One region of the Arcicella sp. BE140 genome, then DNA from elsewhere that is predicted to be linked to it. Evidence: riboswitches for the same ligand, from Rfam matches in the RefSeq annotation. Region 1 holds a riboswitch; the other holds the start of a gene.

Region 1 (16,686 bases):
TTTGTTAACAGGTCGTAATCATCACTCTGTAGGCATGGGGCTATTCCCTCATTTTTATCTTTCGGCTGATTATCCTGGTTATGACGGACATATCAAACCTACTAAAGGAACCATTGCAGAAGTGCTTCGTGAAAATGGGTATAGTACTTATCAATTAGGAAAATGGCACTTGACCCCAGACGAAGAAAGTACAGATTTGGGACCTTTCGACCGCTGGCCATCAGGCAAAGGATTTGACCATAATTTTGGTTTCTTGGGTGGTGCTACTGACCAGTATAAGCCTGATTTAGTGGAAGATAACTTGCATATTAAACCAGATGGAAGACACTTAACAGCACAATTGACAGACAAAGCCATTAGTTATATTACTAAGCAAAAAACGCTTGCACCTAATAAACCATTCTTTCTGTACTTCGCTCCGGGTGCTACACATGCTCCGCATCAAGTAGATAAAGTTTGGTCTGATAAATACAAAGGGAAATTTGATGCTGGCTGGGATGCTTTCAGAGAACAAGTCTTTGCCAATCAGAAAAAGTTAGGTGTAATTCCAGCTAATGCTGTTTTACCTGACAGAAATGATTTTATCAAAGCTTGGAAAGATTTACCTGCCGAAGAACAACATTTGTATGCACGCTTTATGGAAGTATATGCCGGTTTCTTGGAATATACTGATTATGAAGTGGGTCGTTTGGTGAATCATTTGAAAGAAACCAATCAATTAGATAATACAGCAATCTTTGTAATCATTGGTGATAATGGAGGTAGCAAAGAAGGTACTGAATATGGTGTAACCAATAAAAATCTACGTTTTGGAGCAGAAGGAATAACACGAGAAGAATACAAAAAATATATCTTGACAGAATACGACAAAATCGGAACACCTAATGTATTAAGTTTAGCTAACTATCCTTTAGGTTGGGCTCAGGCAACGAATACGCCTTTCAAATTCTGGAAAAGTGATGCCAATGCTGAAGGAGCAACACACAATCCCCTAATTGTTCATTACCCGAATGGTATCAAAGAAAAAGGAGCTATTCGTACTCAGTTTGGTCATGTAACTGATATTCTTCCAACGATTGAAGAAATCACAGGCGTTACTCAACCAGAGGTAATCAAAGGTATCAAGCAAGACCCAATTCATGGAAAAAGTTTGGTGTATTCGTTCGATAATGCTAAGGCTCCTGAGCAACATACACAGCAGTACTTTACCATTTTTGGTAACAGAGCCATTTATAAAGATGGTTGGAAAGCGGGTGCTGCACATCACCCAAATACATTAGAAACCTTTGGCTTTAAAGGCGAAACTCTTCCTGTTATCGAAAACAATCCTGATAAAGACGAATGGGAATTATACAATCTGACAGAAGATTTCAATGAAAGAGTAAACCTTGCTAAAAAGTATCCTGAGAAACTCAAAGAATTGAAGGCTCTTTTTGATGCTGATGCAGCTAAGTATAATGTTTATCCATTAATTGATGTACAACACGCTGCTGAACGATTCAGACTTCAGTTGAGTGGTGGTGGTAAGTAATTGTTAATTAGTCAATTGTGAGTTAGTGATTATTAATCTTGTAATAATCACTAACTCACAATTCTGTGCATAAGGCTTTCAATCATCAGATTTATAATATTGATAGTCATGAACCAAAAAGAAAACACTCAAAATATATGAAAAAATATCTTTTAACATTTATCCTTGTTGCAACAGTAATCGTAGCTAATGCACAAACGGCAACACATCAGTCGTACACCCAAAAAACTGCTAATAAAGTAGTTGTTACAGAGCAATTAAGCAAGAAAATTCTGAAAGAAATCAAAACAGGGAAAGCCTATTTAGTTGATGTCAGAACACCCGAAGAATATGGCACAAAACATCTACTGTACGCTCAAAATATCAATATTCGTTCTGAAAAATTTGCGGATGAAATCAAGCAGTTAGACAAATCAAAGAAGATTTACCTTTATTGTCGCTCTGGTAATAGAAGTGGCAAAGCGGCAGATACTTTACAAACATTTGGCTATAATTTTGGATATAATATTGGCGCATTAGATAGTTTGGTCTTAAAAGGATTACCTGTAGAAAAATAAAAATGTTAAAGAAAATTATACTTATTGGGCTATTGTTTAGCTCCATTCCTCAGCTATTATTAGCCCAGAAGAAGCAACCTAATATCGTCATCATCCTAGCTGACGATTTAGGTTTTTCTGATATTGGAGCCTTTGGTTCTGAAATCAACACTCCAAATTTAGATAGACTTGCCAAGAACGGTTTAATTCTCACTCAATTTTACAATGCTGGGCGGTGTTGTCCTTCTAGGGCTTCTTTACTCACAGGCTTGTATTCGCACCAAGCAGGTATTGGTGATATGGTACAAGACAAAGGTTTTCCGTCCTATCAAGGCTATCTGAATGACCATTGTATTACAATCGGGCAAGCATTAAAGCAAGCAGGATATTCAACCATTGTTTCAGGTAAATGGCACGTGGGTTTAGTACCATCAGCGTGGGCTGTCAATCGTGGCTTTGATGAATCTTTTACTTTGCAAAACAACGGCAGTAGCTATTTCAATTCGCAACCACTGTATAATGATGGGCGAATTGTTACTTTTTTAGAAGGCGGTAAGGAAATTACTCGCTCAGATACCTCAAAATATCTTACACAAGCCATTACTGATTTTGCTATCAATGCGTTAGACAAACAACATAAAAATAATAAACCTTTCTTTTTATATCTAACGTATAATGCCCCTCATTGGCCTATTCAAGCTTTACCTGAAGATATTGAAAAGTACAAAGGCAAGTATCTGGATGGCTGGGATAAACTTCGTGAAAAACGATACAAAGCATTAAAAACAAAGGGTATTATAGACCAAAAGTGGGCATTATCTAATCGTTTTGAAAATGTGCCCGATTGGGAAAAATTAACCCTTGAAGAAAAAGACAAATGGGATACTCGCATGGCAATTTATGCTGCCATGATTGATAGAATGGATGCTGGTATTGGGGAAGTGTTACAAAAAATAAAACAACTTGGAGAAGACAAAAATACGATAGTATTATTCCTTTCGGATAATGGAGGCAGTGCCGACGATGTAAAAAACTGGAATTATGTTACTCAAAAAAATGGAAAAGCTGGTTCGGTTGCATCAATAGATAGCTACGAAAGTCCTTGGGGAAATGTTAGCAATACGCCTTTTAGGCTGTTTAAGAAAAATACACATGAGGGTGGCATAGCTTCGCCATTTATTGCCTATTTCCCTAATCATATCAAAGCTGGTAGCAAAAGTACTCGCCCTAGCCATTTGATTGATATTTTTCCTACTTGCCTAGATTTAGCGGGCGTTAAATACCCAACTACTTTTCAAGAGAAAAGCTTAACTCCTTTAGAAGGTACAAGTCTTAAAGCTATTTTTGAAGGTAAAACAACACCACAAAAAACGCTATTCTGGGAACATGAAGGCAGTAAAGCTATCAGAAAAGGAAATTGGAAAGCTGTGGCCGAAAATAACCAACCTTGGGAGTTATACAACCTTGTCAATGATAGAACTGAAACAAAAAACAAGGCAAAAGACAACCCAATTATACTTCAAAAACTAGTGGCTGAACATGAAATCTGGTCTAAAAAAGTAGGGGTACAAGATTGGAATAAAATCAAATGAGTATGAACCGTAGAAATTTTATCAAAAATAGCTCCTTATTGGGAGCTTCTCTGGCTTTGCATCCTTTTTTAAAAGGATTGGCGGAAGAGCGAAAATTAAATATTATCGTTTTATTATCAGACGACCAACGCCACGATACCATTGGGGCTTTGGGGAATAAAGATATTATTACGCCCAATTTAGATGCATTGGTCAAGAACGGAACAGCTTTTACACAAGCTCACGTTTTTGGCGGTTTATCAGGAGCAATATGTCAGCCCAGCAGAGCCATGTTATTGACAGGCAGAACCCTGTTTAGCATTGACCGTCAGGCAAGAGATAATCAAGAATTCAGTTTTGATATTTTCAACAACTATGTGACTTTTCCAGAGTTGTTGAGAAAAAATAATTATAATACCGTTGGAATTGGTAAACAACACAATGGTACTACTATTTATAATCGTGCTTTTTCTGATGGTGCAAAAGTATTTTTCGGCGGCATGGGAGACCAGTATAATCTTCCTGTACAAGACTACAAGGCAGATAACAGCTACGGGGGGCCAAAAGACAATAATTATGCTCCAAATAAAGTAAATGAGTCTAAAGGCAAGCATAGCTCAGAATTGTTCGCAGACGAAACGATTCATTTTATAGAGAAGTATAAAAAAGAACCTTTTTTGATTTATACGGCTTTTACTACGCCCCATGATCCAAGACGGGCTCCAGCCGAGTATAATCAATGGTATGCGGATAAAAAAGTAAGCCTACCACCTAACTTTTTACCACAACATCCTTTTGATAACGGAGAACTAAAAGTAAGGGATGAATTATTAGCGCCATTTCCAAGAACAGAAGAAGACACTATACGTCAGATAAAAGAATATTATGCAACTATCTCTCACTTAGACGCCCAGATTGGACGTATTGTGAAAGCCGTTTACGAAAATGGTTTAGCGGAAAATACACTCATTGTGTTTGCAGGCGATAATGGGTTAGCTATAGGGCAACATGGTTTATTTGGTAAACAAAGTATTTATGAACACAGTAACCGAGTACCCTTAATTTTCTCAGGACCAGGCATTCCTAAAAATCAAAAGGTTGATGGTTATTGTTATCTCTCTGATATTTATGCTACTTTGGCTGAAAAATCTGATGTTAAGATTCCGTCTTCTGTACAAGGTATAAGTTTAGCAAAAGCTTTTAAAGACCCAAAAACTCCTTTAAGACGTGCTTTGTATTTTGCCTTCAAACATTTTCAAAGAGGAGTGAAAAAAGACGGTTTTAAATTGTTGGAATATAACGTGGATGGTAATAGACATACGCAATTATTTAACCTTAAAGAAGACCCTTGGGAAATGCACAATTTGGCAGATGAGCCTGAATGTAAGGCTAAAAAACAAGCCTTAAAAGCTGAATTATTAAAATTGAAGGTTGAGTTTGCTGATACCTTTAGTTCTTTTTGGAATGGGTATAGTTGATTTTTCATGAGAAAAACCTCAGTCCTCATTAGTTTTATCAATTAAAAGAGCAGTCAGAAATTAGTTTTCTGACTGCTCTTTTAATTGATAGTTTCGCTAGGAGCACAATGATAGATGCTCAAATTGAGAAAGCCCTTGTTTTTAGCAAGGGCTTTCTCAAAAAAAGTTAGAAGTTAAAGGTTAATCTGCCATAATAAAATGCTCCATTAAAACCGAATTGCTGTCCGCCCGAAGTACCCCAAGGTACTGTTCCCGTTTGGTTATTCGCAATGCTCAGTTGGTCTGGATATACATCAAAAATGTTATTTGACCCTAAGGTGATTCCTACAGACTTATTTAATTGATAATTCAATGAAACATCTGTGGTGGTCTTCGGACTAAAAACTTGGTCTCTTCCACCTGTTGTATTATTCAAATTGCTTTGAGTTGTATAAAAGGTATATTCACCAAAGCGAGTTACTACCACATTAGGCGTCAAACGTCCTATCGTATAGCCAGCCAATAAAACTATTTTACTTTGTGGCGTACCTCTTTCATAACGTCCTCTTTGTTGGCGGTCAAAGAAAATACGTTCTGATAGATACTGCCTAACATCCTCAGTTCCCGACGACGTTAAGCCACTTGGCACATGTACATTTGTTACTTCGGTATGAGTGAAATTACCCGCTAATGATAAATTAAGCGCTCCTGCTCCTACTTTGTTGCGATACGCTAATACCACATCGATACCTCGTGTACGGGTATCAATAGCATTTGCAAAAAATTGAGCCGCATTTACATCAGGATAATTAGCCAGCAAGTTTTTAACTAACTGTGCCGCACCTTTAATCGTAGCATCGCTATTAGTGATTGAACTAAAATCAAAAGTACCCGTAAGCGTAATACGGTCTTTGATATTAATTTGGTAAGCATCTACCGTAGCAGTAAAATGGCTAGCAATTCGGCTAGTAAGACCAAGGCTAAAGTTATTAGAAGTTTCCGCCTTTAGGTTAGGAATTCCAAAAGACCTTGAAACATTATTATCATTGTTTGATACCAGTGATAGAATCAAACTGCCATCGGCCTGCGGAATAGAGGTAGTCGCTGAATAATATTTTTGCTGTAATGATGGAGCCCTAAAACCTGTACTTACGGCCCCTCTCAATGAAAGACTTTCTAGGATACTATTTTTATCATCAATCAATTTTATTGAGGTAGATGTTTTCCAAGTCAATTGGTCGCCAAAATCGCTGTATTTCTCATAGCGTAAAGCTCCCGTCAACAAAAATCTATCTGAGATTTCAGCTTCTACATCTCCATACAACCCTATGCTATGGCGATACTGATTTTGTGCATCTGCAGGTTGATACCCAGGAAATACCTGTGCTCCTGCTGGTCTTACCCCTTTGGTTTTACCCCCTACAGTACTGATGTAAGTAGTATCTCCATAGTTTTTGTAAGACTTTTCTTCTCCTGCAATAATTTGATAGTTTTCTAAACGGTATTCTGCTCCAAAAGCCACGTTAAATGCTTTAATGGCTGAATTTTCAAAACGTTGAGTAAGACCAATATTGGTAGTATTCTGATTGAAAACCAATGCACCACTATTGAACTTAGTAGGGCTTGATGTACCGATAGAGGCATTAATTGTATTCTGAACGGTATAATCTATTCTGTTGTGCCCAGAAGTATTACTAAAGTCAATATTCCAACCATTGGCTTTGCCTTTGATTCCCGCCGTAAAAGAGCCATCTACTAAACGAGCAGCATTTTCCCCTAAAAAGCCTGTTGGATAAATCGTTGGGAAATAACGGCTTGAAACACTGTTAATAGTAGTAGTTCCATTTGGAAAACGATAGGCATTGTTTGCACTAATACTGTATTTTGAAGAAACTCCTCCAAAAGCATACAGCTCTACATCATTTCCTAATGGCAAAGATGCGTTGACAAATAAGCTGGCATTTTCTTGTTTGCCGTTCCCACTTTTCGCAGAACTATACCTATCAACAGATTTTTCTTTAGCATCAACTACTTCAGAACTTGTCCCAACAGCATAAGGGAACCAGTACAATTTAGCTCCTGTTAAGCGGTTATTATATTCATAAAAACCTGAACGGTCGGTGGCATCTCGGTTATTAATTTGCCCAGATATGTTGATGAAGCCTTTTTCACCCAAGCGGAAACCATAATTTACGCCTGTCAATAAAGTAAAGCCATCTTTTTTATTACGATAACTAGTATTGTATTCACCAGTAGTAATCGTCACTTGACCTTGGTCTACACTCGATTTTAGTACAATATTTATTACTCCCGCAATCGCATCTGAACCATATTGTGCAGCCGCTCCATCACGCAATACTTCTATTCTTTCAATAGCAGAAACTGGAATGGCATCTAAATCTGAGGATGAGGCTCCTTGAGCGGGCGTACCTAATACGTTCACTAATGCACTAGTATGACGACGCTTTCCATTTACTAAAATTAAGGTTTGGTCTGGCGCTACCCCCCTTAAAGCTAGTGGATTGATATGAGCTGAACCATCGCCACCCGTTTGTCTATTCGAGTTGACAGAAGGCGCAATAAAACTTAGTATTTGTGATAAATCTGTTCTACCTGTAGCAACAATTTCTTTGCTAGTAATTACATCCACTGGAACAGGTGTTTCGATATTGGTCCGAGCTTGGTTTGAACGAGAACCAATTACAACTACTTCACTAAGACCTTGCTGGTCAGCATTAAGCTTGATTATCAATTGATTTTGATTGCCCACTTTAATATGTTGTGTGGTAAATCCTACAAAAGAGACGACGATAATATCTCCCGTTTTTGCTGAAAGGTTAAAATTTCCATCAAAATTGGATGTAGTACCCGATTGCGTACCTTTTATCAGAATAGAAGCTCCTGCTAAGGGACTATTATCTTTTGCATCAATTATTTTACCTGTGATATTATTACGTTGTTGTGCTACAACTGAGCCATATACTAAGATTAGGCTAAATAAAATAAGTATTTTTTGTTTCATTAGGGGAGGGATTAAGATGGAAAGGTTAAAACAGCCGTAATACTCATGGCAAGGTATTACGAACTGTCTTGGGGGTATGTTAGTTAATTGATGAAGCTCATTTCAAACTGGCAGTAGTAACATTTGCCTTTTCATAAGGATTAGGCTCGGCTATTAATCCATCTAATACTTTATTGAATTTTTTGGTATAATCTTTAAAGTATTTACCTGTTACTTCACCCGTATAACCTGTATAAATCTCGCGAACATCTCCTTTTCTATCAATAATGATAGTTGTAGGAAAAGCCGCCATTCTATTCAACGCTGCGAGTTTTTCGGTAGCTACTTTTTTATCAGCAATACCTCCGAAAAGGATATCATATTCAATTCCAAAGAAATCTCTAAGTTTGCCTAAGGTATATTTGGCATATTCTAAATCATCTTTTTGCTCAAATCCTATGGCTATTGCTTCTACACCCCGTTGTTTATTGGCTTTGAACCAAGGAGCTAGAAAGCGAGTTTGATCAGTACAATTAGGACACCATGTTCCTATTATTTCTACGATTACTACCTTGCCCTTATACTTATCATCACTCAGTGATACTTGTTTGCCAGTTAAATCAGGGAACGTGAAGTCTAGTTTTTTATAGCCCTCTTTCAAGAATGTGAGCTTATAAGGGTCTGGTAATGAAGCATTTTTATCTTTTGTTGCTTCAAATTTTTGGGTAATATAAATTCCAAAACTAATTTCACCATCACTTATGGTTGTTAAATCATCATTAATTTTGCCTTTGATAGCTACTGGACTTGGCCCTGTAAACCCTGAAAGATGGAATTCATTTCCCTGAATAGTTCCTTCAAGTTCACGGGTATCACCCACTACCGTCATCAAAACGCCTGTTAGTTTATTGCCTTTTTGTTCTAATTGAGCAATAGAATTGGCAGCATTAGGGTCTTTACTAATGATTTTCACATTCCATTTCCCTGTAACATTCGTTACGGGTTTTAAATCTTTTCCGGGTTCTACAAAACGATAAGTTTTACCAAACTCAGCCACGAAGGGTAAAGAGTTCCCTCTGAAATTAGGAACAAGGCTTTTATAAACGCCTCTGAAAGTACCTTGCTCGTCAATTTTACCAATCAAAGCGGCATCGTAGGTATTCATTTTTACAAAAATACTATCGCCAGATATTGCCTTTACTTTGAAGTCATCTCGTCGACTTCCGTTCAATAAAGTCAGTGTTGATGATTCTATGGTCTTTCCTTTTATTTCAAAATTAAAAGGGACTCTAGTTTCATTTACCTGAAACTCTCCTCGCCATTTGCCTTCTTTTAAAGTAGGTTTTTCAACAGCAAAGGATGTGCTTGTCAATGAGAGTGTTAACAATGAAACATTGCACACTCCTTTTATAAAATTATTTTTCATGATTTTTTGTGTTAATCGTCCATCAAGATTTTGATGGACGAAGCTTTGTTGAAGATGATTAACTAAAATAAATTGATAAGCATCGGTCATAATAGACCAAATGAAACTTAACGAGCCTCACCATAGTATTAGGTTTAAATTGTTAAAGGATATAAAAAATGGAGCAATAAAAGGGTATACGTTTGGTTTAAGATAATTAGCTGTAATGCCGTCTATTTCTTTAAGAATCGGTCATCGGTCAGTGCTTTTAGAAAAGCCTCTAACTCCGTTATTTCTGTTTTACTTAGTCCCAAGGGGGTACTAAGGGATAAGTCCCTATTAAGTCCATTCTTCACAAAAGCATCAGGCTGGTTGTAATATTCTATTACTTCTTTTAAAGTCTTGAATACCCCATTGTGCATATACGGCGGTGTTATGGCTACATTTCGTAGGCCTGGGACTTTAAAATGCCCTAGATGACTAGAATCTTTCGTGATTTTATAACGCCCTACATCATTGAGCTTTCGCCCATCGAATAACCCTATATTTTTAAATCTATCCGCAGTAAAGTCTTCTCCTGCATGACAATTGGCACAATTAGCTTTACCAATAAACAGCAGGCGTCCTCTGATAGCCTCTGGACTCATGGCATTATCATCCCCATTAATATAACGGTCATAAGGAGTATTGGCAGTCTCTAAGGTTTTTTGATACGCCGCCAAAGCATCTCCCAAGAGCTTTTCGGTGGCTTGTGATTTATATATTTTCTTGAACGCTCTACTATATACTTTATCTTCATTCAATCTCGCTAAGGCCTGCACAATCGGAAGATTCATTTCTGTTGTTGATATAATCGGTTGAATAGCTTGCTCTTCTAAGGAATTGGAACGACCATCCCAAAACAAATGTATTCTACCAGCCAAGTTCATCGCAGAAGGTGTATTTCTGTCAGTCAAAATGCCGTCAACACCTACACTGAATTGCGTTGTATCTGCAAATGCAAGTGCTGGTTTGTGACATGAGGCACAGCTTAATGTTTTTTTAGAAGATAATATCGGGTCAAAAAAAAGTTTTTCTCCGAGCGCTATTTTATTAGTAGGTTCATTTTCTTGCATCTGATACTGAAAACTCATCAATACAATACAAGCTACCGAGAGTATGCAGAAGCATTTTTTCATGATGGTAATTTATAGAAGAAATATAAAATCAGGAGAATTTAGAGGTGTTTTCTTATTACATTAAATATGTCTACACCTCTAAATTTTTCTAAAAGCATTTCAACACGTTATCAATCTGCCCATATCTAACGTGCAAATACTTATTTTCCAGTAGCTTTAGCTGCTACATTGCCTGCTTGAGCCACCAAATTAACGTCTAACTCGAAGTCATTTTCAATAGCTTTGTCACCCAAGTTTTCAAAGAAGTTTTTTGAACGAAACTTAATGTCATACTTAGTACGGTCTACCAAAATTTTCGCTTGAGCTGTCGTTTTGTTTTTCTCTACTTTTACAGTAGCTGGAAACTTCACATCATTCGTAATCCCTTTGATGGTAAGTTTGCCTGATATTTCATAGTTTTCACCTCCTTTCGCTGTGACAGCCGTTGTCACAAATTTAGCTTTAGGGAATTTTTCAACGCTAAAAAAATCATCAGCTTTTAGATGTCCCACTAATTTGGCATTATAATCTTTATCAGTTAAGTCCGTTACCGTCAACGACGTTAAGTCTATATCAAAAGAGCCACTTTTTAGTTTATTATTTGAAACAACCAAATTACCTGCACTCAATGAAATGTTTCCTGTATGTGCCCCAGTTACTTTCTTGCCAGTCCATACTAATTTACTAGCCTGATTATCAACGGTGTATGTTACATCACTACCTTTATTATCATTTGTTGCTTTTGCACTGATTGCGAAAGTCAAAACACTTGTCAGAATTAGAACGATTTTTTTCATGTGAATAATTGAATTTGAGATTATATTATTTGATTAAGTACCGAGTTTATTATTTGTATTATTTATTTAAAGCTACTTCTGAGGCAGGAACAGGTTCAGCAATAAGTTTATCTAATTCTTTGTTCCATTTTTTCACATACTGTTTAAAGTATTTTCCTGTTACTTCGCCAGTATATCCTGTATGGATTTGTTTTACTTTGCCATCTCTCCCGATGATAATGGTAGTAGGAAAAGCTATCATTTTATTTAAAGCTTCAAATTTTTCTGAAGCAACTTTTTTATCAGCAATCCCCCCAAACAAAATATCATATTGGATGTCGTACTTATCTCTTAGTTTTCCTAATGTATATTTTGCATAAGCTAAATCATCTTTCTGTTCAAAACCCACTGCGATGGCCTCTACGCCACGGTTTTTATTAGCCTTGAACCAAGGTGAAAGAAATTGAGTTTGGTCTGTACAGTTTGGACACCAAGTACCAATAATTTCTACAATAACCACTTTCCCTTTATATTTTTCATCACTCAGTGATACTTGTTTCCCATTCAAGTCAGGCAAGGTGAAATCTAGTTTTTCATATCCTTCTTTTAAATGCGTTAACGTATATGCATCAGGCAATTCTGCATTTTTATCTTTTACCCCTTCAAATTTTACGTTGTTGTAAATACCCAAGCCCACTTCTCCAGTAATACTTTTATCAGGATTAATTTTTCCACGAATTAACCAAGGGCTTGGTCCTGAAAAACCTGTCAGTGCAAATTCATCTCCTTGTACGATACCTTCTAATTCACGTGTATCGCCAGTTACTTTCAAAAATACACCTTTTAGTTTATTCCCTTTTTGTTCAAAAACCGCCACTTGGTCAGCTACGGGCTCTTTGCTGATAATTTTAATAGCCCATTTTCCCGACAAATTATGGTTTGCCTGAATCTCTTTAGCAGGTTCTACAAAACGATACGTTTTGCCAGATTCTGCCGTAAATGGAAGGAAATTTCCTTTAAAATTTGGAACAAGACTTTTATAAACTCCTGACAAGGTACCATCATCATTTATTTTTGCTACTAAGGCAGCATCATAAGTATTCATTTTGATAAATACTGAATCATTCGCAATTTGCTTTACATGAAAATCGTCTCTACGTGAGCCATTTAACAACGTGAACGTTGCATGTTCGGCATCTTTTCCTTTAACTTCAAAATTAAAGGGTACTTGTACCTCGTTCACTTTAAATTCACCACGCCATTGGCCTTCTTTAATAAATTTGGTTTGTGCTTCGGCAACATTGAATGCCAGTGAACCTATCGTTAAATAGGTGAGTGATAGAAATTGCTTCGTAGTTTTCATTTGTTTTAGTTTATTTATTATCCTATTAAATATATAGATTTAGTATATTATATATTCAAACAATTATTTTTGATGAAAAGTAGTCATCAAATACTAAACATTTTGGATTGATGATGGCAATGAGATAAACTCACATCCACATCAATGAATGTTAACTCATGATAAAAAAAACTGATTGTATATACGATTTATCGTTAGAATTAGGATGGGGCACCTTGTTGGTGGCTAACAGGTTGCCAGAAGATCATCGAGCCTACTCTCTCCCTTCGTTCTTTATAAATCTATTTATTCTATGGACAAAGTTAATTAATTTAATTTGACAAAAACAAATCTTTATTTAAAAAAATGCAAAAAAGTATTTTTTATCATTTCAAAAACACTGAAAATACTTATAGCCCTATAAAACTCATTGTTAATTTTATCATTAAAATACCTAAAAAGGGTGATTAATTGTCAAATTTTAACAACTCATTACTTTCTGAAAAAGTGTAAAAACCTTTAATGCTTAAAATGAAACTCCTATATTTTAGTAGACTAATGCATAATTACATTAAAAATCCACTCTATTTATTCAATAAAATATTTGAATTGCACAATTAGAAATGAATTATTAAAGTTTTTTTAAAAGTATTTGCCAAAAAAAAACTCAGATTATACATTTGTCCCATAAGTCTTATAGAGTAATTATAAATGTGTCATAATTACACTTAATAGTTAATATTTCCTTACTTAAAACAATTCGAATGAAACATTAGCACCTAACCGTGCTAAAACCCAGATTTTTTGACAATTACTAGCAACATCAGCAAAATGATGGAAGGGAAAGTATTTGCCAAAGTTATCAAATTAAACAAAAAAGTTATGGACAAACACAATCAATGGAAACAACATTTACGAAAACTTCAAAGTCTTTTTTCCATCATTATCGTCTTAGGAATTACTTCTTTTCAAAGTATTGCCAATAAGTCTATTAAGTCTAGCGAACAAATAATTAATGGAATTATTAAAGATGAAAAAGGAGAAGCTCTACCTGGGGTAAATGTTATCATCAAGGGCACTCAAAAAGGTGTTTCATCTAATCAAGATGGTAAATATTCGATTACAGTTAATCAAAAAGATGCTACGCTAATTTATTCTTTTGTGGGCTATATCTCTCAAGAAGTTAAAATTAGTAATCAAACGATTATTAATATTACCCTTCAACCTGCGGCTAAATCTTTGGATGAGGTAGTTGTGATTGGTTATGGTACACAAAAAGCTAGTGACATTACGGGTTCTGTGGCATCTTTTGATGCCAAGCATTTAGAAGAAAAGCCTATTTCAAGAATCGAACAGGCACTTGTTGGGCAAATGGCAGGTGTACAAGTAAAACAACAATCTGGCTTACCAGGTGCAGGACTAAGTATCGTAGTACGTGGAACGGGGTCTATCAATGCTGGTTCTGAGCCTCTCTATGTAATCGATGGGTTTCCGTTGGATGTAGCTGGACAAAGCTCTGATGGAAGTATTGGCACAAGTCCATTAGCTAACTTAAGCGCTAATGATATTGAAAGCATTCAAGTATTAAAAGATGCAGCAGCGGGTGCTATTTATGGGTCACGTGCGGCGAATGGTGTAGTATTGATTACGACAAAAAAAGGGAAGTCGGGCAAGTTGAAAATTAATTTAAATGCCAACAGTGGTATTAGTAGTATTGCTAAAAAATTAGATATTCTAAGTGCCGACGAATGGGTAAATGTTGCTACTGAAGTAGCCAATATTAACTGGGTTCGCTCTGGAACTGGTAGAACAGCCGACCAAACCAATGACCAACGTAGGGCAATTTTAGGATTGAAGGCTGGAGAATACAATACATCCTATATGCCCGACGAACGTTGGTCAATAGCGGGACATCCGGGTTTGCAATATGTAGATTGGCAAGATGCTATTTATAGAAAAGCTTCTTTTCAAAACTATCAATTATCTGCTACTGGTGGTACAGAAAACGTAAGTTATTTCTTTTCAGGAAATTACCTGAATCAACAATCAACTTTAATTGGTACTGACTACAAAAGTTATGGTGTCCGTGCCAATATTGAGGCAAAAGCCAATAAAAAGCTCAAATTTGGGATTAACCTTGCTCCAACCTATTCTGAAAACAATACGCCACAAGGCGACGGAAAGGACAGTCCTATCATGAATATAGCGACAATTTCGCCTGTGGTAGAAGCAAATGCTGGCTTAAACAGTGGTGCAGGTGAGTTTGCTACTTATACATGGAGTAGTCCACGTTTGGTAAGCCCTTATGCTATTTTGAATAATTCGATTGGTTTAACAAAAAATACACGCCTTTTGACATCGATTTATGCTGAATACTACATTTTACCTAGCCTTTTTGCCAAGACTACCATCAACTACGACGACGTAAATCAACAAACTAAAAAATATGTATCCGACTATGTGGCTGTTGGTGGAGCTGCCGAGCGTATTACCAACCCAGGGAAAAATGCTAGTGGCTCTTATGGTGGTTATAGAAAGCAAAATTTTGTAAATGAAAACACTCTTAATTTTATCAAAACTTTCGATAAAGTACATAATGTAGCAGCCGTAGCAGGGGTATCATTCAATAGCGTACACAGCGAAGCCTTCAACATTAGCACAGCAGGTGGTTTTGCCAATAACATTGTAAATACTATCAGTAATGCCATTCCTAACTCGGCAGGTGTGACTGTAACAGGTACTACGAATGAAAATAATAACACACTTTTTTCATACTATGGTAGAATCCAATACGATTATCAAGGTAGATATTTAATCACAGGAAGTATTCGCCGTGATGCTTCTTCAAAGTTTGGGGCAAATAATCAGTGGGGAACATTTCCATCAGCATCAATCGGTTGGAGAATTTCGCAAGAATCTTTCTTGAAAGATAGTAAAGTAATTAGTGATTTAAAACTTCGCTTTAGCTGGGGTAAGTCAGGTAATAACAACATTGGCAATTATAATGCTATCCCAACATTGGCTGGTACATCTTATAACTTTGGCGGAAATACTCCTGTAGTAGCGAGCGGACAGGTAGCAGCAGGATTGGCTAATCCGAACTTGAAATGGGAAACATCAAATACTTATGATATTGGTTTTGATGCTGCCCTATGGAACAACAGAATCAATGTTTCTTTTGATGCTTATACCAAGAAAAGCACTGATTTATTATTGAATTTACCTGTGCTGGGTGCTAGTGGTTTCTCTACAAGTTTACAAAATATTGGGTCTGTTAAAAACCAAGGATTAGAATTAGGCATTACTACTAGAAATATTGTAACCCCTGATTTCCAATGGACTACCAATGCTAATATTTCATTTAACCGTAATGAAGTAATTTCTTTGAATGCCGACGGTTCACCAATTTATATTCCTTCGGCATATAGCGGTAGCAATGCTCCTTATATTTTACAGCCAGGTTTGCCAATGTTTACTTACTACGTTACCAAGGCAGTTGGTATTTTGACACAAGCCGATATTGATGACCCTAAAGTTGCTAAAATTAAAAACCAGACTGTTGGCGATACTAAATATTTTGATGCCAACAACGATGGCGTAATCAATGCAAACGACCGCGTAGTGTATGGTCAACCTAATCCTAAATATACGTGGGGTATTACCAACAATTTCAAATACAAAAACTTTGATTTAAGTATTCAGGCATACGGACAAGTTGGGGGTTCTATCCTTTCATACTTCGGACGTGCTATCGACTTTAGCGGTAGTACAACAGCCAACATTTCGGGTATTTGGCGTGAACGTTGGACGCCTGAAAACCAAAATTATGATGCTCCTCGTGGTAAATTAGCGTCGACCTATACAGTACCACAAGTAACTTCTGATTGGGTTTATTCAACTGACTTTATCC
Region 2 (16,686 bases), on a different contig from region 1:
TTTATTAAGCGTGATTTGCTCGAAAGTGATATTATCCATAAAAGTATAACCAAACTCTTCAGCATAAAGATATTGGAATACTCTACGTTCAACACGTACGGGGTAGATATTTACGCCTGAGTTGAAGGTATTATCAATCACTTTACCAGAAGTCAATGACTTTAATTTTGTCCTTACAAAAGCAGGTCCTTTACCTGGTTTCACGTGCAAGAATTCAATAATTGAAAATAAATCATTATTGAATTTAATTACTAAACCGTTTTTGATGTCTGCAGTAGTTGCCATTTTTGTTATTGATATTACAATAATGATTAGTAGTATTAAATAATCATCCAGTAATATCGCTATTATTATTTTAAATAAATTTTGTTAATATGAATAAAGTATCCGCAAAATTAATCTTTTATTGATAAATAGTGAAATAAATAAATACTAGAAATTTTGCGAGGGATATTGTTGTCAGTTTAGGCTTAATATGCCCATTTCAGATAGATACTTCCCCAAGTAAATCCTCCGCCAAATGCTGCTAGAATTAAATTATCTCCTTTTTTTAATTGCGATTCATAATCCCACAAACACAAAGGAATAGTAGCGGCTGTGGTATTACCATATTTTTGGATAGTCAACATCACTTTGTCAGGACCTATTCCCATACGGTTTGCCGTAGCATCAATAATTCTTTTGTTCGCTTGGTGAGGTACTAAGAAAGCTACATCTTCCCCAGTAAGCTGGTTACGTTCCATAATTTCAGCTGAAACATCGGCCATTCTGGTTACGGCAAATTTAAATACAGCTGGTCCTTCTTGATGAATATAATGCTGACGTTGGTCAATTGTTTCGTGAGTAGGAGGGTAAGCACTTCCTCCAGCTTTTTGGATTAAGTGATTCGCACCCGAACCATCAGACTTCAATATGAAATCTTGAATACCCAAGCCCTCAGTATTAGCTTCTAATAAAACAGCACCCGAACCATCGCCAAATAGTACACAAGTAGTTCTGTCAGTATAATCAACAATTGAAGACATCTTGTCTGCACCCACTACTACTACTTTCTTGTATCTACCAGCTTCAATAAACATAGCACCAGTAACAAGGGCGTTTAAAAAGCCAGAACAAGCGGCTGCTAGGTCATAAGACCCAACATGAGGGATGCCTACTGCCTCACAAATAATATTGGCAGTAGCTGGGAAAAAATGATCAGGAGAGATAGTAGCACAAATTAATAAATCAATTTCCTCTGGCTTAGTGTTTGTTTTGGCTAATAAACCCTTAACTGCCTCTATTGCCATTACAGATGTACCTTTTCCTTCTCCACGTAGAATATGACGTGTTTTAATGCCCGTTCGGCTTACTATCCATTCATCAGTGGTATCAACAAATTTTGCAAGGTCAGCGTTGGTCAATATATCTTCGGGTACATAACCTTGTACTCCGGTAATTGCTGCAGTGATTTTGGTCATGGTTATATGGGAAATGCTCGAATAATATTTGAAAATCAACGTAGATTATCCAACATCTTTATTCGCTCATTCTTATTACTTTAAGCAAACGCTTTTTTTATTTTTTCAGTTAGCTTAGATTCAACAATGCGATGACAAAGATGAACCATATTTTTGGTGGCAAGTGCCGACGAAGAACCATGTGCTATAACAACGTTTCCGTTGACGCCAATAATCGGACTACCCCCAACGGCTTCATAATTTGTTTGGTCTATGAAGTCGTCTTTAATTCCTCTTTCAGACAAAATTCCGTATAGAGATTCTCCCATTTTCAAGAGAATATTACCTGTAAAACCATCTGTTACAATAACATCGGCTTTTGCCTTGAAAAAGTCTTTGCCTTCAATGTTACCAATGAAGTTTATTTTTCTTTCTTCTTGGAGTAACTTATAGGCTTGCTGAACGATAACCGAACCTTTTTCGGGTTCTTCACCAATGTTCATCAAAGCTACTCTGGGCGATTCAATCCCCATCGTTGCTTTAGCATAAATAGAACCTAAAAGACCAAACTGAGCTAACATCTCAGGTTTAACATCAGCATTGGCACCAATATCAAGAATTACGGCCAAATTGCCGTCTATCTGTGGTGCAAAACCAGCAATAGGAGGGCGTTGAATGCCTTCTATCGTTTTGATAGAAAACAACGAACCTACCATCATTGCACCTGTGTTGCCCGCAGAAGCAAAGACATCAATTGCTCCTGTCTTTAAAAGTTTAAACCCAACTCCGATACTGGAATTGGGTTTAGACTGTAATGCTCTTACAGGATGTTCACCCATTTCTATTGTTTCATTTGCTTCCACAATTTCAATGTTAGAACCCGTAAAATTTTGGTTATCAATTATCTGCTGAATTGCTGCCGTCTGACCAATCAAAACGATGGTTACACCAGCAGGTAATTCTTGAGCTGCCAATACTATTCCTTCAACGATAGCTTTTGGGGCGAAATCTCCACCCATTGCATCAATCCCTATCTTCATTCAATTATTATTTGGTTATTCACTAACGGAATGACAAAAATAACATTTTATGAAGTGTGAAACAGCGTTTTTGTTTGAAAATAGTTTTGAAAACTGATAGTTTTTTGTCAATTCTTCGTTTGAATGTTGATATTCAGCACATTAAGAGATAGACAATTCCCAAAATCAATTAATTATGCTTGAACAGCATAACCTTCTACAATCATTTTACCTTTGTAAAATAAGTTTCCTTCAAATACGTGAGCACGGTGACGTAAGTGAATTTCTCCAGTTGTTGGATCTGTAGTGATTGTTTTTGGAGTTCCAAAATCGTGTGAACGTCTTTTATCTCTACGAGTTGTCGAGTGTCTGCGTTTAGGATGTGCCATTTGCTTATTTCTTTAATTTTGTTATTCTTTATTTATCTAAAAACGTAATTTGCCAGTATGGTGGCCAAATTATTAATTATTATTCAATTTCTTTAAAATAGCCCAGCGTGGGTCTATTTCGGGTTCATCATCGTTTGTTTTTTCTTCATCGTCGTCATCATCATCTGAATCTCCGGTTGAAGTAGAATAAACAATTTCTCCCTCGTCATCATCTTCCCACACTAAATCTTCAAAGTCTTCGTCTAAATCATCATCATCCAAACTTGATAAAAATGTTTGCTCTTCAACTTGAAAACGGGGATGAAGCTTTTTCATTGGAATCTGTAAACCAATGAATTCATAAATATCTTGAGCTACGTTGATATACTGTGTATTTCTATCAATCAACATTAACTCATCTGTAATCTCTTCGGTATGATCAGAAAACTTTAAAATCATTTTCTGGGTAATATCCACAGGGAAGTCGAAAGTATCCAAACTACGGTCACAAGTGAGTTCTACAGAACCTACAATATGATACAATAATTGAATCATTACTTCCGATTTATCTAAAGTAACGGTTGCTTTGAAATTCCCTTTTTCGATTAAATCTTGCTCTAATGCCACAAAAAAGTCATCACCTCCCTCAAATTCATGCACATAATGCTTGTTTTCAAGGCGGAAGATGTCAATCTTAAATGTATTTAATATGCTCTTATTCACTTGGTTTCATCGAAAAGACTGCAAAATTAGGGACTATTTTTTACAATGACAAGTATTGAACAAAATATTACCAGTACTTATTGCCAAATATCTTTTGGATAACGACCTTTGTTCCATGAAACAGATTATAAAAAACAATCCTTTATACTTTGGCTTATATATCGTTGTATGGCTTATAGGGCTTGTATGGGTGCTTAGTACCAATAAATTTGACCAAATGGTATTGATTAACCGATATAATGCATTGTGGGCTGACTCCTTTTTTGTAATGGCTACACAATTGGGTGAAGGATGGTTTTTTGTGGCTATAATCCTATGTTATTTATTTATTAGTTATGATAAAGCTCTGATACTTACGGCTTCTTTGGGTTTAAGCTCTCTAGTTTCATTTTTATTAAAACTTAGTTTTGATAATCTCCGTCCCATGGCTTTTTTTGCAGATAAGCATATAAAATGGTATTTTGTTGATGGCGTAAAAATTAATATTCACCTCAGTTTTCCTTCTGGGCATACCACTACTGCTTTTGCCGTTTTTACGTTGCTTACTATCTTTCTTATCAACAAAAAGTGGTCTGTGCTCTTTTTATTATTAGCTTGTTTGGCAGGTTATTCAAGATGTTATCTTTTCCAACATTTCCCTGAAGATGTTTTGGCGGGCTCTGTCGTAGGGACGGTTAGTAGTATGGTAGTCTATATATTGATAAATAAAATGCTTGAGAATAATCCCAAAGATTGGCATAGAAAAAGGCTGATTCCTCCTAAGAAATCCTAGTTGTGAGTTAGTGAGTGATAAATTGTGAGTACAACAGTGGACATTAGACGCTAGATGTAAGACTAATAATAATGTACTCACTAACTCACAACTCATCATTCACAACTCTATTGTTCTATCAAATTCTTCCTTTCCAATTTCTTAAAGAAATCATACATCGGGTTAACATCTAGTTTCACAAACTTCTGCCATAGTTTAATAGCCTTAGTAATTAATTGACTTTCTATCAGAAAACCATCGTGACCGTATAGAGAATCTAAGGCTTGGAAAGTAGCACCAGGGATATGTTTTGCCAAAAAGGCTTGTTCATTAATCGGGAACAGCGCATCTGATTTGATGCCCATTACCAATGTTTTAGCCTTAATCTGTGATAATGCCTGAATAGCTCCGCCTCTGCCACGACCCACATCCTGCGAATCCATCACCTGTGAAAGTACATAATATGAAAAAGCATTAAAACGCTGGGCTAACTTTTCTCCTTGATAGCGTTGGTAGCTCATAGCACGATGCACTTTGCCCAAAGATTCATCTTTACGGGCTTGTGTTACACCATAGGTTTCATAATTTCTATACGAAATCAAGGCGGTAGCTCTGGCAGCTTTCATGCCCTCGATACCTGCTTGTGGGTGACTTTCTTTCCAAGTTGGGTCTACTTCAATTGACATTCTTTGCGATTCATTAAACGCAATCCCCCAAGGTGAATGTTGTGCATTAGTAGCAATCAGAATCAGGTTTTCAATCAAATTTGGCTGAGAAATAGCCCATTCTACACTTTGTTGACCACCCAAAGAACCGCCAATACACGTTTTGATTCGAGTGATTCCGAGATGCTCGCGGAGTAAATCAAAAGAATTTACAATATCGCGTATAGTAATAAAAGGAAAAGTATGAAAATAGGGTTCGCCAGTAGCTGGATTGATAGAAAGAGGGCCAGTACTGCCATAATGTGACCCTAATACATTCACGCAAATGATAAAATGTTTGTCAGGGTCGAATAGCTTACCTCTGCCTACTAACCCTTGCCACCAATCTTCTACATCATGACTACCCGTAAAAGCATGACAAACCCAAATTACATTAGAGCAATCAGCGTTTATCTTACCTAATGATTGATAAGCTAATGTTACTTCTGGTAAAACACCTCCTGCCTCTAGTTCAAAGGCTTGATTATATTTAAAAAGATTATTCAATGTATAAAAGACTTGAGCACCAATACTCATTTGAGTGAAACCTTTATTTACGCAATCAAAAGCGAATGATAAGATAATTGCTTTTGTAAATCCTCGAAACTTTCTTCATATTCCCAGTACATCAATCGTCCATGCGAACCCGTCACCAAAATATATTTTTCAGAAATAGACTGTATGCGGTTGATAGCTACCACCTTTACCATCTTCTGAGCCACAGTTACTTCTTCAATAATTTCCTTATTGTTGGCGTCGAAGCCATGAACAATGAGGTAATTGCCCGTTGTGATTTTAATTAATTTTGACATAATAGCTGACAAATTTGGTCACGATAAAATCATGACGATAAACGAAAATAAATCGTAAACCTGACGAATACTTTACAGCATGAAAAAATGACTGGGAGAGTACTTCGTAATTGGTTTATATTTCCTAAAAACTAGCCAAATGACTATACAATTTTTAGGTAGGAATTAGCACCTTGCCTTTACGAGCGGTAGGTTGCCAGAAGTTCATAGAGCCTATTCTCTCCCTTCTTCTTTATAAATCAATTACCTGTGGAGGTCGAAACCTCAGAGGAAAATTGACTTGATGATGCAAAGTAAATCGTGAAAGCTTGAAAAAGCAAATTTTTTAGGCATTCTCCCCAAAGAATCTTCTTTCCGTGGAAAAAAATAGGTTATATATTTTTCTCTTAGCGGGCGACTTAAGTCGCCCGCTAAGAGAAAAAAGGTTGTAATTATCTTATCAAAGGTCAAAAATAAGAACTTACCATTACTGAATACCTTTCAACAAACCGTCCATTAGTACATCGATATCGTTCATATCATTATAAAGATGTGGTGCAAGCCTGATAGATTGCCCTCGGAACGAAACAAAAACTTTGCGTTCTTGTAAGGCAGCTTGAATTTTTTGGTAATCTATATGCTCAGGAATCCTGACACCTACTAAATGGCTACTTCTGTAAGGTTTTTCTTCTACCCAGTAGCCATGTGCTTGTAAAATGTCCAAAGGTTCTTTCAACAATTCATCACAATAGTTATTGATAGCATTTACTCCCCAAACATTGATTTGTTCTATCGCCGCAGTGAGCATGGGGTTTAAAATAAAGTTACTTCTTTCACCCATGTTGTATCTATCCGCTTTGGCTCTATACTGAGTTTGGTAATTAATCAAATTTTTAAAATCCTCAGAACCCACCCGATTTATCCAGTTACGTTCCAAGGGATTGCCCTCATCGAAAAAAGCTCCGAAATAGGCTACACCTGCTGAATAAGGGCCTAAAAGCCATTTATATCCGGGATTGATGATGGCATCGGGCTGTACTTTTTGTACATCAAAAGGCATCGCTCCGATAGACTGTGTGCCATCCAATACCAACAATGCACCTACCGAACGGCAGTGTTGACCAATGATTTCGGTATTAAAAGAAGTGCCATCAGCCCAATGTGTAGGTGATACTACTACTAAACAAGTGTTGCTAGTGATGGCTTCCAACAATTTTTCATTCCATATTTTACCCCTATTTTCTAAGGATGCTGGAGGATGAACTACCCTCATTTTTAAACCTAAATTGATACAAACCTCTTCCCAAGCATATACGTCTGAAGGGAATTCTTCGCTGACCATTACAATTTCTTGTCCTGCTCGTATATTTGGCTTTCTATACAAGTTTTTAGCTACAATTGCCATGCCGTAGGACGACGAGGGTAGTAACACAATACGCTCAGGGTCGGGACAGTTAATCAGTTTGGCATACGCATTTTTAACAGGTTCAGTTGTTTCAAAAAAGCTTTGTGAAGTAATGTTTTGAGGTTGCGTTTTTCGCAAAATTCCTTGAATACCAGCTTCTTCTACCGATTTAAGATTGGGTGCCATGGTGGCACAATTGATATAATGAATACCTTCTTCAAGGCTAAAAAGATGTTTTTGACAGGATAAACTCATTTTGTTGATGTTATATTGAAAGGTTTTCAAAAATACATATTCTTGACGATTTTAAGCTATAAATGATTTGTACAACACAAAAAGGTGTAATTTTGAGTATGCGTATAGATGAATCAACCATAGAACGAATCCGACAAAGTGCTGATATTGCCGATGTAATAGGTGATTATGTTTCTTTGAAGAAGAAAGGAGCAAACCTTTGGGCTTGTTGTCCATTTCATGGCGAAAAATCACCGTCGTTTTCAGTATCGCCTGCTAAGGGTATTTATAAGTGTTTTGGTTGTGGAAAAGCTGGAGATGCTATCCGTTTTATCATGGATATTGAAGGACTGGGCTATGGCGAAGCTTTGCGGCATTTAGCCAAAAAGTATGGCATTGAAATCCAAGAAACACAGCTTTCAGACGAACAACAATTAGCACAGAATGAACGTGAAAGTTTACTGATTGCGCTGAATTATGCTAAGAACTATTATCAAGATAACCTTTTTCAGCACGAAGAAGGGAAAAATATAGCCTATCCATATTTTAAAGAAAGAGGATTCTCAGATAAAACGATTCGTACGTTTGAATTGGGTTATAGCCTAGATAATTGGGATGCTTTTACAAAAGAAGCTGTCAGGAATGGATATAATGTAGACATTTTAGTAAAGGCTGGCTTGACGATTTTGAAGGGCAATGAGAACGAGACTGTTCAGCAAAATCAGAAAACCTTTGACCGTTTTAGAAATAGAGTAACTTTCCCTATCCACAACGTATCAGGAAAAGTAATTGCTTTTGGTGCAAGAATCTTGAAAAATGATAAAACGCAGGCAAAATATTTAAACTCGCCCGAAACAGAGGTTTATCATAAATCGAATGTACTTTACGGAATTTACCAAGCCAAAAATGCTATTCGTACCAAAGACGTTTGTTATTTGGTAGAAGGTTATACCGATGTTATTTCTTTGCATCAAGCAGGTATTGAAAACGTAGTGGCATCGTCTGGAACATCTTTGACGATAGAACAAATTCGTTTGATTGCTCGTTTTTCACAGAATATTACAGTTTTGTATGACGGTGACCCCGCTGGAATTAAGGCTTCGTTGCGAGGAATGGACATGATTTTGGAAGAAGGACTTAACGTAAAGTTGGTTGTTTTTCCAGAAGGCGAAGACCCTGATAGTTACGTTCAGAAAATCGGTTCGGATGCTTTTGTAGAGTATATACAAAAAACCGCTAGCGATTTTATTACTTTTAAAGCAGAATTATCACTCAAAGAAGCTGGAAGTGACCCTTTCAAAAGAGCCGAGTTGATAAAAGACATGGTGGCTAGTATTTCTAAAATTCCTGACTCTATTAAAAGATCAGTATTTTTTCAGAAAACAGCTAATTTGATGCAGATTGATGAAGGGATTTTAATTGCCGAAAGCAATAAGATTTCTTTAGAAAGAAGCAAACAACGGGAAAAGGATAACCAAAGAGATGCCAATCGTCAGCGATTACAAAACGATTTACCGTCAGGAGTAACCCTTAGTAAACCTGAACCCAATGTAAATTTTGATGATTTACCAAGCTTTTCAGAAGAAGATGAGTTTTCGGGTTTTCCAACAGATTTTATACCGAATAATCGTACAACAAATGTACAAAATATACAGCCTAATATTCCTGTTAGTCCCCCAAAGGTGCTTACAGGCATTGCTTTACAAGAAAAAGAATGTGTACGCTTGTTGATTAGTCATGGCATTAAGGAAGTTGACCCAGGGGTAGCACCAGGCGTTACATTGATGCAGTATATTTTATCAGAGATTGATGGAATGAATTTTGGTACGCCTATCTATCACGATATTCTGACAATGTGCCGAGAAAGATTTATGCAGGGAGTCGTATTGGATACTAAATTTTTTATTAGTCACAGCAATCCAACTATTCAACAAGAAGCCATCAACCTTGTTACTGAACGTTATTCAGCTTCTGAGGCTTGGTTGAAATATGAAATTATTGTTCCTACCGAAGACGATAAGTTAGCAGATTTGGCTTATCAGAATATTTTACGATTAAAGAAGGCTTTCAACGACCAACAGATGAAAGACTTGATGCAACAGCTTGCCAAAACTTCTGATGCCGATGAGCAGACTCATTTATTGGGTTTATTTATGAAAGCCAAAGAAATTGAAAAGCAAATATCCAAAGAATTAGGAACCGTAGTTGGAAGATAGAAACAAAACAAAGACAATGACAAAGACATTATATTTGGTTCGCCATGCCAAAGCCTCAGAGTCAGTTAGCCCTGATTTAATCCGTCCACTGACCTCAAGTGGCATGATTGATGCCGCCAGAATGGGCAGAAATTTATCAACCAAAATCAATCCCATTGATTTAATCATTACTTCTAATGCCGAGCGTACACAAATGACGGCTAAAGTACTTTCTGAACAATTGGGTATTGCTGACGAAAAGATACATGTATTAAGTGATTTGTATGAAAGCTCGCCTAAACACTACTTGGATGCAGTAAATGCCATTCCTGAAAATATAAATGCTGTAATATTGGTTGGTCATAACCCAAGTATCAGTTATTTCGCAGAATACCTCACGCATGCTGATATTGGCTCGATGCCTACATGTGCAGTTGTAGGGATGAAAATAGAAAATTTAGCTTGGGCAGAAGTAGGGAAAAAATCAGGAGATTTGATATTCTATGATTCGCCTGAGAGTATTTTGGGGTATAATATATAATGGTTGAAGAAGCTGTAAATATATATATCATTTTTCTATTAGCTGGCGACTTAAGTTGCTAGCTAATAGAAAGAATTAGAACAATCGTTTTTATACTTGAAAACTATTATTCATTTACTCAATCCTTAGTGCAACGATAAACTATCTCTTAATGCTACATCTTTTGGACTATGCTTTGTCCAATAATCGCTTAGAAGTGTTTTCTTTAAAATAGCTTTAGTTGTCCAAGTTTTTCCTTGATTAACATTATGTTCCGTCCACCCCATAATTTTATATGGAAAAGCTTCTTGAAAAACTACTTCCACTGAACGAGATTTTTCTGGGTAAGTAATAGAAAATACCTTTAGCTTTTTCTCCGTAAAATCTGTTCCTGTATAATCTTTTAATGCAGCTTTAGCCGACAATACTGTTGGTAATTGATGAGTTAATTGTGAATAACTAAAACTTGGAATCATCTCAATATCACCATTAGGTAAAGTTTCAGGCGAAAGGCGGATGTTATTCCAAATTTCATCTTCTAGCCAAGTTCTTTTTAATTCAAAATCTTCTTGTACTTCTTTTTCAGTATAGCTTTTCCCTTCTATTTGATAAGCTCTATTCTTGTTATTCAATTGCAAATAAGCCATTCCGTTCCAGTCTTGCAAAGAAGTAGCTACTTTCAATGCGTGTGGAAATGCCTTTGTATCAATGGCTGAAAAAACAGAAGTCATTAATGAATAATCAGCAATACCTGTCAGAAATTTTTCTGTAAGATTTACCTTTAGTACACTAGTAGCCTCTGATTTATTATCCGCATCTAGTTTTACTTGTTTATCCGTTCTAAAATTTTCTGTTACAAAAATCATGATGCTTTCCCCAACAGAACTTTGTCCATTATTATCTTTTTGCAAAGCATAACTATTGATTTCCGCTTTGTTTTTATACCAATAATCGGCAAAAACTTTATCAGAAGCCGTAGGCATTGAAAGCAAATTAACGTCGGGCTTTTTAGGCGCTTGTTGATAAATAGTAGCACCGTTGGCAAAAGCATATACAACTGCCAAGGTAACACAGATGGCTAAAAAGTTATTTCTGATGAAGTGATTCATAAAATAGAAATTTCAAAGATTGATATGAGCTTCAATTTACACATTTTAGATAAATTCCGTATCTTGGAAAAAGAATAATTACTTCTTCCCATTTCATTCAACATTCTTCAATTATTAATTAAAATGAAAAAATATTTACATTACTTTATCGCCTCCTCGGTTTTAATATTAACTGCCTTTCAGGCTCATTCCCAAATAGAAAAAGCACCACCGAGAGCAGAAGGCGAAGGTCAATACAATCGGATGATTATCCGTGGTGTAAACCTTATCAATGGTACAGGTTCTCCGATGCAAGGCCCTTGTGATATAGTAGTCGAGAAAAATAAAATCGTTGAAATCAAAGTAGTTGGGTATCCGGGTGTTCCGATAGACCCTAAGAGTCGCCCAAAACTGAATGATGGGGATAAAGAATTAGACTGTACTGGTATGTATATGTTGCCAGGTTTTGTAGATATGCACGGACATATAGGTGGAAAGTCGCAAGGAACACCTGCTGAATATGTTTATAAACTATGGTTGGGACATGGCATTACTACCATCCGTGACCCTTCGGCTGGGAATGGTTTAGACTGGGTGTTAGATCAAAAGGCAAAATCTTTAAAAAATGAAATTACTGCACCTAGAATTTTGGCATATACAGCTTTTGGAATGGGAGCCAAGGAAACCATTTCAACCGCAGAACAAGCCAAAGCTTGGGTAGAAGAAAATGCCAAAAAAGGAGCTGATGGTATAAAGTTTTTCGGAGCAAGACCAGAAGTAATAGAAGTGGCCATTAAAAGAAATAAAGAATTAGGCTTACGTTCGGCATATCATCATGCACAAGTGGATGTGGCTCGTTGGAATGTTTTGAATTCTGCCAGAGCGGGACTAACTTCTATGGAACACTGGTATGGTTTGCCTGAGGCACTTTTTGAAAGCCAGACTATCCAAGATTATCCAGCAGATTATAATTATAGTAATGAACAAAATCGTTTTGAAGAGGCAGGTAAACTATGGAAACAAGCAGCCAAGCCGGGGTCAAAACGATGGAATGAAGTAATGGATGAATTGCTAAAACTAGATTTTACCATCGACCCTACTTTTAATATTTACGAAGCCAATCGTGAATTGATGTTAGCACGCAGAGCCGAATGGCATGAAGAATATACGATGCCTCAATTATGGCGTTTTTATCAGCCTTCGCGTATTTCTCATGGTTCATACTGGCAAGAATGGGGCACAGAGCAAGAAGTGCAGTGGAAAGAAAATTATAAACTTTGGATGGCATTTATCAATGAATATAAAAACAGAGGAGGGAGAGTAACGGCTGGGTCTGATTCAGGCTTTATTTTCCAGCTATATGGCTTTGCTTATATCCGAGAACTAGAATTATTAAGAGAAGCAGGTTTTCATCCTTTGGAAGTAATTCGTGCAGCAAGTTTAAAAGGTGCTGAGGCATTGGGAATGGCTGATAAAATAGGAAGTATTGAAGTAGGTAAATTGGCAGATATGGTGATTTTAGAAGAAAATCCGCTAAAAAACCTAAAGAACCTTTACGGAACAGGAGCTATTAAGTTGACAGATAAAAATGAAGTAATTCGAGTGGGAGGTGTAAAATATACTATTAAAGATGGCGTAATTTATGATGCTAAAAAACTGTTGGAAGATGTACGTAAGATTGTAGCAGATGCTAAAAAGAAAGAAAACTTCGAGATTTTTCAACCGGGATTAGAGAAGAAATCAGGGGCGAAAGTACAGGGAAGTAAGGAATAGAGATAGCACTTTAAAGTTCTCACCTTTACTATTAGCCGGTGACTTAAGTCGCCGGCTAATAGTAAAGGTGAGAATTATATTATCAAAAATAACCCATCTTTACATGCAGCTCAATCGCCCGCCATCTACAGGCAAGTTAACGCCATTGATATAAGCTGCCGCTGGACTGCATAAAAATGCTACGGCTGCACCAAATTCTTCTGCCTCACCAAATCTGCCTGCTGGAATATCTGCTTGAAAAACCTTTTCCATCGCTTCTTTTTCTAATCCTGCTGAATTGGCTCGTGAGTTTACTACAAAATCTAAACGTGCCGTTTTAGTATAACCTGGCAATACATTATTCACGGTAATACCAAATTGTCCCAATTCATTTGCCAAGGTTTTTGACCATGAAGCTACCGCTCCACGAGTAGTATTGGATACACCTAAACCATTGATGGGTTGTTTTACCGAAGTAGAAATGACATTGATAATTCTACCAAAACCTGCTGATTTCATGCTTGGAACACAGGCTTGCACCAAAATATGATTACAAATTAAATGATTGGAAAAAGCTTGTGTAAATTCCTCAATCTTGGCATCTATGATAGCGCCACCTGCTGGGCCTCCTGTATTGTTCACCAATATATGAACTACTGGATTGGCTTCAAGGTGTTTTTCGATACCCGCTTTTACTTCATCAGGTTTAGAAAAATCAGCTACGAAATAAGAATGTTGCTGTCCTTTTGAACTATCTAGGCTTTGAAGAGTTTCCTTGAGTGTAGTCTCGTTACGGGCTACTAAAGTTACATTAGCACCTAACAGTGCAAGTTCGATGGCCGAAGCACGACCAAGTCCTTGGGTACTGCCACAAACAATGGCATTTTTATGGGTTAAATCTAAATTCATGATTGGAGAAAATAAAATATATTAAGCTATTTTTACTTTAATTGATGTATACTTCTATGTGTTATAACCTTATAAACATTTAACTCATAAACCTTAAAGTAATATTTACGAACAAAGATATGCCAGATTTATCATTTAGAAGTACAGAAAAAGAACTGATTGACGACTTAGATTTAGATAATGATGCCCTCCGTCAGAATTTGGAAGAATTGGCTATCATCAATAAATATTTAGGGGGTAATCAAGTAACGATTAGTGGACTTGAGACTGTCTTCAACAATTTGACTACTCAACAACCTACCTATAAAATAGCAGATTTGGGGTGTGGTGGAGGCGATATGCTGATGGTAATAGCAAAATGGGCAAAAAAGAAACAGGTAAAAGCTGAATTGATAGGGATTGATGCCAATGATTTTATGATTGAATTTGCTAAAAAAAGGACAACTCAATTCCCCGAAATTCAGTACTTATATCAGAATATTTTTTCAGAAGAGTTCCAGCAACATTCCTTTGATATTGTTACGATGACGCTGTTTTGTCATCATTTTGATAACGAGAGTTTGATAAAACTATTTAAGCAACTCAAACAACAAAGTCGCCTAGCCATTGTGATTAACGATATTCATCGCCATTGGTTTGCTTATCATTCTATCGCATGGATTACCAAACTATTCTTAAAATCATACTTGGTAAAAAACGACGCTAAATTGTCAGTTTGGCGAGCCTTCCGAAAATCAGATTTAGCAACCATCATTCAGCAAGCAGGCTATACACGATATTCAATCAAGTGGAAATGGGCTTTTCGTTGGGAAGTGGTCTTGTTTTGTGACTAAGGAGGAATCTCAAGTTTTAATTCTACTTCAAAATGTTAAGTTTTCTTAAAAAATAAAAATCAAAAAAAACTTTTCCCATATTTACATCTCACCATTGATAGTCACATAAATAAATATGAAAAAACACCTAATTGTTTTAATGCTTACTACGCTATTTTTTTATAAAGTAGATGCTCAAAAGCATTTCTCAGTCTATATACAATTTCCCCTACATTTAGATACCGAAAAAATATCAATTTCTTATAATGGTGGGAAAGGTATAGCTTCAATAACTAAACCGTCTTTTAAATACGGAAGAACTAACATAACAGGGGCTTTTTATTCAAAATACGCGACCATAACGATAACGTATTTAAAAGAAAATAGTAGTTTTTATAAAGAGTTCTGGGTAAATAGTAAGCCTTCGTCAATCACTTTTTTAAGCAATAACGATTCTACTGAAAACCCGTTGCTTACCACAAAACTAACCAACGCATTTGATATTAAACAGATGGGTGAAAGCAAAATGGATTTGTTTGTGGCAAATGAACAAAATGACTTTACAACATTTTTAAAACGTAATGGGGATAAAATGGGTACTTCTGATTCATTGATTAGATTAGCTGCAACAAAAGGCGAAATATTGAATAATAAACGGATGGAGTTTATTAAAAAGAATGGCAATTTATATTACTCCTTATGGCAATTTGCTACACTAATGAAAGCAGGGTTTGAATTGGATAGTTTGAAAAGTATATTCAACACCACCTTTTCTGAAAGCTTTAAAAATAGTTTTGAAGGCAAAGAAATTATGAAAACGCTAAAGGTGATGTCTCTTTCAAAAGGAGCTAAAGCACCTGATTTTAAAACAAAAGATATTTATGGAAAAACAATTGAATTAGCATCACTAAAAGGTAAATACGTTTTAGTGGTGTTTTGGGCTTCTTGGTGTGGACCTTGCATTAAAGAAATACCAACATTAAAAGAGCTAAAAGACAAATATTCAAGCGATAAACTAGAAATTATTTCGGTTTCAAAAGATAGTGACTATTCTTTGTTTACTAATGCTGTTAAAAAGTATAAAATGGATTGGGCTCAAATTTTTAATGATAAAAAACTGAATGCCACCTACAATGGTGATAATATGATACCTAAAGTGTTTTTAATTAATGACAGAGGTGTAATAGTATATACACGAGACGAAGAAAGTGATTTTGAATTAAAGTATTTGAAGAAGATTCTCTCTAGAAGAATATGACTTGTTGTAGGAGAATACTTCGGATTGTATCTGGCATACTTAGAATGTAACTTTTAGTGGTAAGTTGAGTCCACAACGTAACAAACCATAAAATGTCTTGTGTTTTTGAAATATTATGTTGCAGAACACAGTTTAATATAGCGTAATATCCTGCTCCAAACAGGTGAACAAGCAACAATAAGGGGACTAAATTCGACAAATTTACTTAATCATATTCGTTTTTTAGTATAGAGTTTGTAGTTTTGGACTTTAACCGAAAAAGATAAAGATATGACAAATACAACACCAACCTCAGCAATTGATAACGGATTCAAAATAAGATAGGATGGGCAATACCATCAAATTGATGCTAATATTTTTATTAACAGTCTATTACACATAACAACCTTAATACAAGAAATAAACAAAATATCCCAATCAGATAAAAAGATTGAGATAAAAATAAAAGCACTTGAAAAAGGCAGTTTTCTTGTTTCTTTGGAAATTATTGAAACTATTGTAGAAGCATTAAAGCACCTTTTTACCCCTGAAATGTTTACACTTGGAGCAATAATTACAACATTAAAAGAATTTTTAGAACTCAAAAAGCTACTTAAAGAAAACAAAGAGCATAAAGCAGAATCAGATGGTGAAAAAGTTACAATTACTACTAATAATGGAAACGTAATAATTGTTCAAAATCTAACTTATGAAGTTTATAAAAATAGCCCTCTTGCAA

Evidence for each region. A riboswitch is a leader RNA that binds a small molecule or an ion and turns the genes downstream of it on or off. The one in region 1 is predicted to bind S-adenosylmethionine.
Region 2: it holds a riboswitch for S-adenosylmethionine, as region 1 does, so the genes downstream of both, J2Y60_RS00785 (hypothetical protein) here and J2Y60_RS10335 (TlpA disulfide reductase family protein) in region 1, are expected to answer to the same signal.

Annotation. Positions count from the first base shown of each region.
Region 1 is NZ_JAVDUE010000005.1:205,038-221,723, reverse strand. Features, by position in the region: gene J2Y60_RS10375 (arylsulfatase) at 1-1,531, shown strand, start outside; gene J2Y60_RS10370 (rhodanese-like domain-containing protein) at 1,669-2,088, shown strand; gene J2Y60_RS10365 (arylsulfatase) at 2,091-3,659, shown strand; gene J2Y60_RS10360 (sulfatase-like hydrolase/transferase) at 3,662-5,116, shown strand; gene J2Y60_RS10355 (TonB-dependent receptor) at 5,283-8,117, opposite strand; gene J2Y60_RS10350 (TlpA disulfide reductase family protein) at 8,215-9,522, opposite strand; gene J2Y60_RS10345 (cytochrome c peroxidase) at 9,735-10,679, opposite strand; gene J2Y60_RS10340 (YceI family protein) at 10,820-11,455, opposite strand; gene J2Y60_RS10335 (TlpA disulfide reductase family protein) at 11,514-12,797, opposite strand; SAM riboswitch class I at 12,983-13,079, opposite strand; gene J2Y60_RS10330 (TonB-dependent receptor) at 13,659-16,686, shown strand, end outside.
Region 2 is NZ_JAVDUE010000001.1:182,806-199,491, forward strand. Features, by position in the region: gene efp (elongation factor P) at 1-285, opposite strand, end outside; gene J2Y60_RS00755 (beta-ketoacyl-ACP synthase III) at 471-1,460, opposite strand; gene plsX (phosphate acyltransferase PlsX) at 1,541-2,479, opposite strand; gene rpmF (50S ribosomal protein L32) at 2,653-2,847, opposite strand; gene J2Y60_RS00770 (DUF177 domain-containing protein) at 2,920-3,549, opposite strand; gene J2Y60_RS00775 (phosphatase PAP2 family protein) at 3,665-4,321, shown strand; gene metX (homoserine O-acetyltransferase) at 4,429-5,541, opposite strand; gene J2Y60_RS00785 (hypothetical protein) at 5,559-5,816, opposite strand; SAM riboswitch class I at 5,929-6,057, opposite strand; gene J2Y60_RS00790 (aminotransferase class V-fold PLP-dependent enzyme) at 6,283-7,455, opposite strand; gene dnaG (DNA primase) at 7,518-9,650, shown strand; gene J2Y60_RS00800 (histidine phosphatase family protein) at 9,667-10,170, shown strand; gene J2Y60_RS00805 (hypothetical protein) at 10,296-11,258, opposite strand; gene J2Y60_RS00810 (amidohydrolase family protein) at 11,382-13,010, shown strand; gene J2Y60_RS00815 (SDR family oxidoreductase) at 13,110-13,898, opposite strand; gene J2Y60_RS00820 (methyltransferase domain-containing protein) at 14,018-14,731, shown strand; gene J2Y60_RS00825 (TlpA disulfide reductase family protein) at 14,847-15,968, shown strand; gene J2Y60_RS00830 (hypothetical protein) at 16,446-16,686, shown strand, end outside.